Regions from separate parts of the Enterobacter sp. WI-ESBL-E8 genome, predicted to be linked through region 2. Evidence: predicted binding sites of a transcription regulator. Region 2 holds the regulator's gene; the other holds the start of a gene.

Region 1 (4,427 bases), 3.5 Mb from region 2:
CAGCGGTGAGAGCAAGGAGCTGGAGCGTATTGAAACGGAAGCTCACCGCCTGGACAGCATGATCAACGACCTGCTCGTCATGTCGCGCAACCAGCAGAAAAACGCGCTGGTCAGCGAAACGGTGAAAGCCAATCATCTGTGGCATGAAGTGCTGGATAACGCGGCGTTCGAAGCGGAACAGATGGGCAAATCGTTCACCGTCAACTTCCCGCCGGGGCCATGGCCGCTGTACGGTAACCCCAACACGCTGGAAAGCGCGCTGGAGAATATCGTGCGTAACGCCCTGCGCTACTCGCATACGAAGATTGAAGTGGCGTTTTCGGTGGATAAAGACGGGATTACGGTCATTGTCGATGATGATGGTCCTGGCGTGAGCCCGGAAGATCGCGAGCAGATTTTCCGTCCGTTCTACCGCACCGACGAGGCGCGCGACCGCGAGTCTGGCGGTACGGGGCTAGGTCTGGCGATTGTTGAAACCGCCATGCAGCAGCACCGCGGCTGGGTCAAAGCCGACGACAGCCCGCTGGGCGGATTGCGGTTAACGCTGTGGCTGCCGCTGTATAAGCGTTCGTAGTTTCCCTCTGGCACTGTATTGTAGGCCCGGTAAGCGCAGCGCCACCGGGCAATAACAGGCGCAGGGGCAAAAATGCCGGGTGGCGGCTTCGCCTTACCCGGCCTACTCTCTACGGGGACTATTTCCCCCACAATCTCCGCGAATTATCCTCAATCTTGCCGCTTAAGCGCCGCTTCTGCATCGTTCTCGTCCAGCTTGTCGACAATCCAGCCGCCGACAGCAGGCGGTGATACTGCTCGTCGTCGAACGGCATATGCCAGGCAATCGCGCAGGCCTCATACACGGAGACATCGCTCAGGCGCGATGCCAGCACCAGCGGTGCATCCGCTGATACCTGCCCTGCCAGCACCACGCGGTACAGCCAGCCTGTTTTACCCGTGCTTTGCAGCTGCTCGGACATATCCTGAATGCCGAAATGGAAGTTGAGCTTGAAGCACGGGGAGCGCGGCTGCGTCACCTGAATCAGGGCATCGCCCCAGCGGTAGATATCACCAATAAACACGTTCTTTTCGGTCAGCCCTTCGGTGGAGAGGTTCTCGCCAAACGCGGGGGCGACGAAGAGATCAGCCTGCTCGGGGAACTCGGTTCTCCAGTGCTGATAGTGTTCGCGCGGGTAGTGGCACAGCGCGCGCTCTGGCCCGCCGTGGATTTTCTTTTCGGCCTGCTCGTCACCGGCAAGCCCGAGGTCGGTTAGCGTCAGCTCACCGTCGACCTGAATTTTGGCGATGGCGCTCGGGCGGCTGCCGTCGTATTCCCTTACCTTGCCTGTAAATACATTCACCGGATAATGCATCGCTGCTCCTTTCTGCAGATACAAAAAAAGCGAGTCATCAGACTCGCTTCTCACAGGCGTCAATGCAACCTTATTTTTTAGCGGCGAAACGCGCTGCTGCTTCGTCCCAGTTCACCACGTCCCAGAAGGCTTTGATGTAGTCCGGGCGACGGTTCTGGAATTTCAGGTAGTAAGCGTGTTCCCACACGTCCAGACCCAGGATTGGGAAACCGGATGCGCCAGAGATCGCTTCACCCATCAGCGGGGAGTCCTGGTTAGCGGTAGAAACCACCGCCAGTTTGTCACCTTTCAGTACCAGCCACGCCCAGCCAGAGCCGAAACGGGTTGCAGCGGCTTTTTCGAATTCCGCTTTGAAGTTGTCAACGGAACCGAAGTCGCGCTCGATAGCCGCTTTCAGGTCGCCCTGCAGAGTGGTACCGGTTTTCAGGCCTTTCCAGAACAGGCTGTGGTTAGCGTGACCGCCAGCGTTGTTGCGCAGAACGGTTTTCTTGTCCGCTGGCAGCTGGTCCAGCTTGGTGATCAGTTCTTCAGCAGACAGGTTAGCGAACTCTGGCAGGCTTTCCAGCGCGGCGTTCGCGTTGTTCACATAGGTCTGGTGGTGTTTAGTGTGATGGATTTCCATCGTCTGCTTGTCGAAATGCGGTTCCAGTGCGTCGTAGGCATACGGCAGGGATGGCAGTGTATAACTCATAATCCTCTCCATTATTGTCGGGCGGCACAGCTGTTAATGCCGCGTAAGCAGTTGGTTCATTATAGTTAATTAAATGATATTGAAAATGATTATCAATGCCGTAGTTTTTATAAGGTTATTCAGGTTTTGTCTAATCACAAAATTGTGAGTCTGCTCACCCGGTTAACGTGCTGATTGCCATCCAGAACAAAAGCGCGGCAACCTTCTGAAGGTTCCTGAACCGCCTAATTTTTACACTCATCAAGTCGGGGGGAAGCCACCGGCTATAAAAACGATGAGGACGTAAAAATGAATCATGCGATTACGATGGGTATCTTCTGGCATTTAATAGGCGCGGCCAGTGCAGCCTGTTTCTATGCCCCGTTCAAAAAGGTGAAAGGGTGGTCGTGGGAAACCATGTGGTCGGTTGGCGGTACCGTGTCCTGGCTGATTTTGCCGTGGACCATTAGCGCCATGCTGCTCCCGGATTTCTGGGGCTATTTCACCTCCTTCAATGCCTCCACCTTGCTGCCGGTGTTTCTGTTCGGCGCGATGTGGGGCATCGGCAACATCAACTACGGCCTGACCATGCGCTATCTCGGGATGTCGATGGGTATCGGCATCGCGATTGGCATTACGCTGATCGTTGGCACGCTGATGACGCCCATTCTTAACGGCAATGTTGACGTATTGATCAACACCAAAGGCGGGCAGATGACGCTGCTGGGCGTGCTCGTCGCGGTGATCGGCGTGGGTATCGTCACCCGCGCGGGTCAGTTGAAAGAGCGCAAGATGGGCATCAAAGCCGAAGACTTTAATCTAAAGAAAGGACTGCTGCTGGCAGTGATGTGCGGCATCTTCTCGGCGGGAATGTCGTTCGCCATGAACGCCGCGAAGCCCATGCACGAAGCGGCCGCCGCGCTGGGCGTCGACCCGCTGTACGTGGCACTGCCAAGCTACGTTGTCATCATGGGCGGCGGCGCGCTGGTCAACCTCGGCTTCTGCTTCATTCGTCTGGCAAAAGTGAAGGATTTGTCGGTAAAAGCCGATTTCTCACTGGCAAAATCTTTAATCATCACCAATGTGCTGCTGTCGATGCTGGGCGGCCTCATGTGGTATCTGCAGTTCTTTTTCTACGCCTGGGGCCACGCCAGCATTCCACCGCAGTACGACTACATAAGCTGGATGCTGCACATGAGCTTCTACGTACTGTGTGGCGGACTGGTTGGGCTGGTACTGAAGGAGTGGAATAACGCCGGGCGTCGTCCGGTGGGCGTTCTAAGCCTGGGCTGCGTGGTGATCATCATTGCCGCGAATATTGTCGGCCTCGGCATGGCGAGCTGACTACGCCGCCTTTCGACTGCGATGACGCCACTGAACCGGCGTCATCCCCACCTCGCGGTTAAACACCACCGAAAAGTAATTACTGTCCTCAAATCCGCAGCGCATCGCCACTTCGCTCACCATCAGCTCAGTATGCTGCAACAGGTACTGGGCGTGGCAGATGCGCAGCTGGCGCAGATAGTGGTTCACCGTCATCCCCGTCTGGGTGCGGAACTGCTGGCGCAGCGCGCGCTCGCTGCACTGCTCCTGCTCGCAGAACTTTTCCAGCACGAAACTTTTGTTCAGGCTGCCCGCAAGCCGGGCGATCAGCTTGTCCAGCAGCGCTTCCTGGACGGTTGCGGAGGGGTTATCGGTAGCGTAACGATGGCGTTTGAGGGTCATGACCAGCTGGGCGAACAGCAGTTCCGCCATCGGATTTGCCACCGGATCGTGCTTCTGGCTTTCCTGCTCCATCTGGGAGATCGTCTGGCGCACGTGAGCCATGCCGTTGCTGCTTAAGCGCCAGTGGGGTTCGCCTCTGGTATTGAGAAAACCGGGGATATGGGCCGCCCAGTCGACATTCAGTTTGAACCTGTCCGGGCAATAGATAACGTTCTGCAACACCAGATCGTTAACCGAGGCGTAAGCGTGTTTGTCTTCGGCGCGGATGTAAAACAGATCGCCACGCGTGATGCGGTAGGGCCGGTCGTTAAGGATGTGTAAGCCGTTGCCGCGCCACACCAGCACCAGCTCGCAAAACTCGTGGGTATGCTCGGCAAAGACATTTTGCGGATAGCGGTCGGCCACCGCGACGGCCTGGCTCGCGGTGGCAAAAAAATCATCTTTGCGAAGTATTAACTGAGCGGCCACACCACAACCTCTACGGTGAATAACCGGACATTATTAGCCTTTTTACGGCAATAAAACGGTGATTGCCTTCGCGTTACTGGAGCGAAGCATCCTTCCCCTGACGGATATCGCGCGGCGACCAGCTAAACTCGCGGCGAAAAAGCGTCGAAAAGTGATTACTGTCGCCGAAACCGCAGCGATAGGCGATATCCGTGACG
Region 2 (4,427 bases):
ACCAGAGGCGAAAGCCGCGGGTTTCATCGAAGATTCTACCCTCACGGGCGGTATTTATTACTGGCAGCGTGAACGTGACCGTAAAGACGTCACTGAAGACAAATACAAAACTAACCTTTCTCACTCCACCTGGAACGCCAACCTGGACTTCCAGTCGGGTTATGCCGCGGATATGTTCGGTCTGGATATTGCTGCGTTCACGGCAATCGAAATGGCGGAAAACGGCGACAGCGGCCACCCGAACGAAATTGCCTTCTCCTCCAGCAACAAAGCCTATAAAGAAGACTGGTCCGGGGATAAGAGCGGAATCAGCCTTTATAAGGCCGCAGCGAAATTTAAATACGGCCCGGTGTGGGCGCGCGGTGGCTATATTCAGCCCACCGGCCAGACGCTGTTAGCGCCGCACTGGAGCTTTATGCCAGGCACCTATCAGGGTGCAGAAGCCGGGGCTAACTTTGACTACGGTGATGCGGGTGCGTTGAGCTTCTCTTATATGTGGACCAACGAGTATAAAGCACCGTGGCATATCGAAATGGACAAGTTCTACCAGGGCGATCGTAAAACGCGGGTAGATTATCTTCATTCTCTTGGTGCTAAGTACGATTTCAAAAATAATCTGGTGCTGGAAGCGGCATTTGGTCAGGCACAAGGATACATGGACCAGTATTTTGCCAAAGCATCTTATAAGTTCGATATCGCCGGAAGCCCACTTTCGACCAGCTATCAATTCTATGGTGCGCGAGATAAAGCAGACGCACAAAATAACCTGCGTACCAACGATGAAGTGGCACTTGCCAGGGACTTATATGACGGCACGGCCTGGCTGCAAGCTTTAACCTTTGGCTACAAGATTGGCCAGGTGGATCTACGTCTTGAAGGCACGTGGGTCAAAGCTGATGGTAATCAGGGCTTCTTCTTACAGCGCATGACACCAACCTATGCATCTTCTAACGGTCGCCTGGATATCTGGTGGGATAACCGTTCTGACTTTAACGCCAATGGTGAAAAAGCAGTCTTCTTCGGGGCGATGTACGATCTCAAAAACTGGAATCTTGCAGGTTGGTCAGTGGGGGCTTCCTATGCTTACGGTTGGGATGCTAAACCAAGTAGTGCCCCAATCTACGATCAGAGCCAGCGCCTGAAGGAATCCGCCTATAGTCTGGATGCTGCGTATGTACTGCAGGATGGAAGAGCCAAGGGCACAATGTTCAAACTGCACTTCACCCAGTATGACAACCATTCTGACCTGCCTAGCTACGGTGGCGGATATAACAACATCTTCCAGGATGAACGTGACGTGAAATTCATGGTTATCGCACCGTTCACCATCTTCTGATGAATCGTCCGGCGGGTTAGCGCCCGCCGGACCGGAGACTGCACATGATGAAAAAAATTGTAATTGTCGCGCTGCTGGCGTCGGGGCTGGTGGCGTGTTCTCAGAGCCAGGCGCCTAAAGAAGATTCCCGGCTGAAGGAAGCTTATAGCGCGTGCATCAATACCGCTGAAGGCTCGCCGGAGAAAATTCAGGCCTGCCAGAGCGTGTTGAATGTGCTGAAAAAAGAGAAGGCGCATGAGCAGTTCGCAACGCAGGAAAATGTTCGCGTGATGGATTACCAGGCCTGTATCCAGGCGCGTAAAACCGGTAACGATCAGGAAGTGGCGAAGCGTTGCGACCAGATCTGGAAAGAGATCCGCAGCAATAACAGTAACTAACCTGCTGTTACCATGCCCGGTGGCGCTATGCTTACCGGGCTTTTTTATACCTGAAAACAGGCGAAAAAAAAGCCAACCTTGCGGCTGGCTCAGAGTATGAAGACTGATTATTTTGCGTCGTGCGCGTGGTCATCTTCGCGGCAGTCGCCTTCAGCGCAGTGACCGTAAAGGTACAGGCTGTGGTTGGTCAGGCGGATGCCATGACGTGCGGCGATTTCACGCTGGCGTGATTCAATGGAATCATCGCTAAATTCAATGACCTTGCCGCAATCGAGGCAGATCAGGTGATCGTGGTGCTGCTGCTGGGTCAGTTCGAAAACAGATTTACCACCTTCGAAATTATGACGGGTAACAATGCCCGCGTCATCAAACTGGTTCAGCACGCGATAGACGGTAGCCAGCCCAATCTCTTCACCCATGTCGATAAGACGTTTATAGAGGTCTTCCGCACTGACATGGTGATTGTCTGGACCCTGAAGCACTTCGAGGATTTTTAACCGAGGAAGCGTAACTTTCAGGCCAGCCTTCTTTAATGCGGTATTGTTGTCAGTCATGCGGAATCTGTCCTGTTGCTAAACGATTCACTTCTGTAGGAAGTGACAGAAAATGCACCCGGGATAATGCGTCTCATTATAGAACTGCCATGGCTAAATGAAAACTGCAAGTCTCAGGCAAAATATGCTTATAAAAACGTGGTATCACCAACAAACTTGCTCAATGGAAAACCACGTTTATCAGGGAGACATTGTACAGGTCTGGGCGAAAAAGTTAAAAGATTGTAGCGATTAATTTAATCGGTTTGACCTAGAGCATGGGCGCAGCCGCCGCTGCGCCGCGATAAAAATCAGGCGTTAAGAATATCGTCCAGGTGCAGTTCCTCACGGATCTGCTTAACCCATTTCTCAACGCGCTCTGCCGTCAGCTCTGGCTGACGGTCTTCGTCAATGGCCAGACCCACGAAATGATCGTCATCGGCCAGGCCTTTAGACGCTTCGAAGTGGTAACCGGCAGTTGGCCAGTGGCCAACGATCACGGCGCCATTCGGCTCAATGATGTCGCGGATAGTCCCCAGCGCGTCACAGAAGTACTCGGCGTAGTCTTCCTGATCGCCGCAGCCAAACAGGGCGACCAGCTTACCGTTGAAGTCGACTTCTTCCAGCGTCGGGAAGAAATCATCCCAGTCGCACTGGGCTTCACCGTAGTACCACGTTGGAATACCCAGCAGAAGAATGTCATAGCCTTCGAGATCTTCTTTGCTGCTCTTGGCGATGTCATGCACATCAGCAACGTCTTTACCGAGCTGTTTTTGAATGTTTTTTGCGATATTTTCGGTATTGCCGGTATCACTGCCAAAGAAAATGCCGATGATTGCCATGAGTAAAATAACCTCTTGAAACTTAATAGTATGGTGGCGCAATTCGGCCACGGATAAGGGCAATAATAGCAGAACTGGCAACCCTGCGGAAACAGCTATCGCGCAGGACTGCACTCCGTGCTACATGAAAAGGGCGATAAAGGGGATTTTCAGACTTATGCCTGGCTGCGTAACGTCTCAAGCTGGGCGATCAACATCTCTTCAATGAGCTCGCTGCGGCTGATATTTCGCGCGTCAGCCAGCTCGTTAAGCGCATCGACGGCGTCGGCGTTAAGCTTCAGTTCGACACGCTTAAGCCCACGATTTTTATCGCGTTTAAGCTGGTTGCGTTTATTGATACGCAGCTGTTCATCGCGCGAAAGCGGATTCGTCTTGGGTCGTCCCGGTCGACGTTCATTCGCGAACAGATCTAGTGTCGTACGGTCCGTTTGTTCTTTGGCCATGATTCTGAGACTTCGGGGGAAACACGCCGCCCTGCTAATGCCCGGGCGATAAGCGCGCCATCATACATCACCAAAAACGGCACGCCAACGACTGGAAGCCCGCAGCCTTCCAGTCGCTCTCTTTTTAATCAATTCGCAGTATCAGCGAGATAGCGGCGAATGGCGCGCAGCACGGCGTCAGGTTTTTCTGCATGAACCCAGTGTCCGGCCCCGGCAATCACGTGGGCGCGCGCCTGCGGGAATTGTGCCAGCAAGGTGTCGCGGTACGCGTCGGTAACATAAGGAGAGTTACCGCCACGAATGAAGAGGGTAGGGTGTGGCCAGGCAGGTACCGTTTCCCAGCCAACGATATTGTTGTACTGCTCCCAGAGCACCGGCACGTTAAAACGCCATTTTCCGTCAACAAACGACTTCAGCAGGAATTGCACAACGCCTTCTTCATCAAGATGGTCACTCATGACCGCAGCCGCCTGCTGGCGGGTCGCGACACCCGCTTCAGTGACCGCATTGATGGCGGCAAAAATCTCGTCGTGTCGGCGGACGTCATAATCCACGGGCGCAACATCAATTACCACCAGGCCGTTAATACGCTCCGGCGCAAGCGCCGTCAGGGCCATCACCGCTTTGCCGCCCATTGAATGCCCGATGAGCGTCACCTTCTGCAGGCCGTTGGCGTCCAGCGTATCCAGCAGATCCTGTGCCATCGCGGCATAGGTCATCTCGTCTGAACGCCCGGAAAGACCGTGATTGCGCATATCGACCTGTAAAATATCGTGATCGGTAACCAGATCGCGCGCCAGCACGCCCAGGTTATCCAGGCTGCCAAAAAGCCCGTGAACCAGTACGATGGGAGAATTATTGTTCGGCGATTGTGCAGTTTGCGCTCGGGTATTCAA

The links. Region 2 encodes Fur, which represses iron uptake genes when iron is present. Its sites were predicted from a motif close to ATAATAATGAGAACNACTATCAA; they were not measured.
Region 1: the regulator Fur is predicted to act here: its motif matches at 2,132-2,154, upstream of sodA (superoxide dismutase [Mn]).

The regions. Positions count from the first base shown of each region.
Region 1 covers NZ_JBRWXJ010000001.1:4,887,928-4,892,354, forward strand. The annotation lists gene cpxA (envelope stress sensor histidine kinase CpxA) at 1-574, shown strand, start outside; gene yiiM (6-hydroxyaminopurine reductase) at 693-1,367, opposite strand; gene sodA (superoxide dismutase [Mn]) at 1,438-2,058, opposite strand; gene rhaT (L-rhamnose/proton symporter RhaT) at 2,347-3,381, shown strand; gene rhaR (HTH-type transcriptional activator RhaR) at 3,382-4,230, opposite strand; gene rhaS (HTH-type transcriptional activator RhaS) at 4,304-4,427, opposite strand, start outside.
Region 2 covers NZ_JBRWXJ010000001.1:1,373,786-1,378,212, forward strand. The annotation lists gene chiP (chitoporin ChiP) at 1-1,336, shown strand, start outside; gene chiQ (ChiQ/YbfN family lipoprotein) at 1,384-1,713, shown strand; gene fur (ferric iron uptake transcriptional regulator) at 1,821-2,267, opposite strand; gene fldA (flavodoxin FldA) at 2,558-3,088, opposite strand; gene ybfE (LexA regulated protein) at 3,244-3,531, opposite strand; gene ybfF (esterase) at 3,660-4,427, opposite strand, start outside.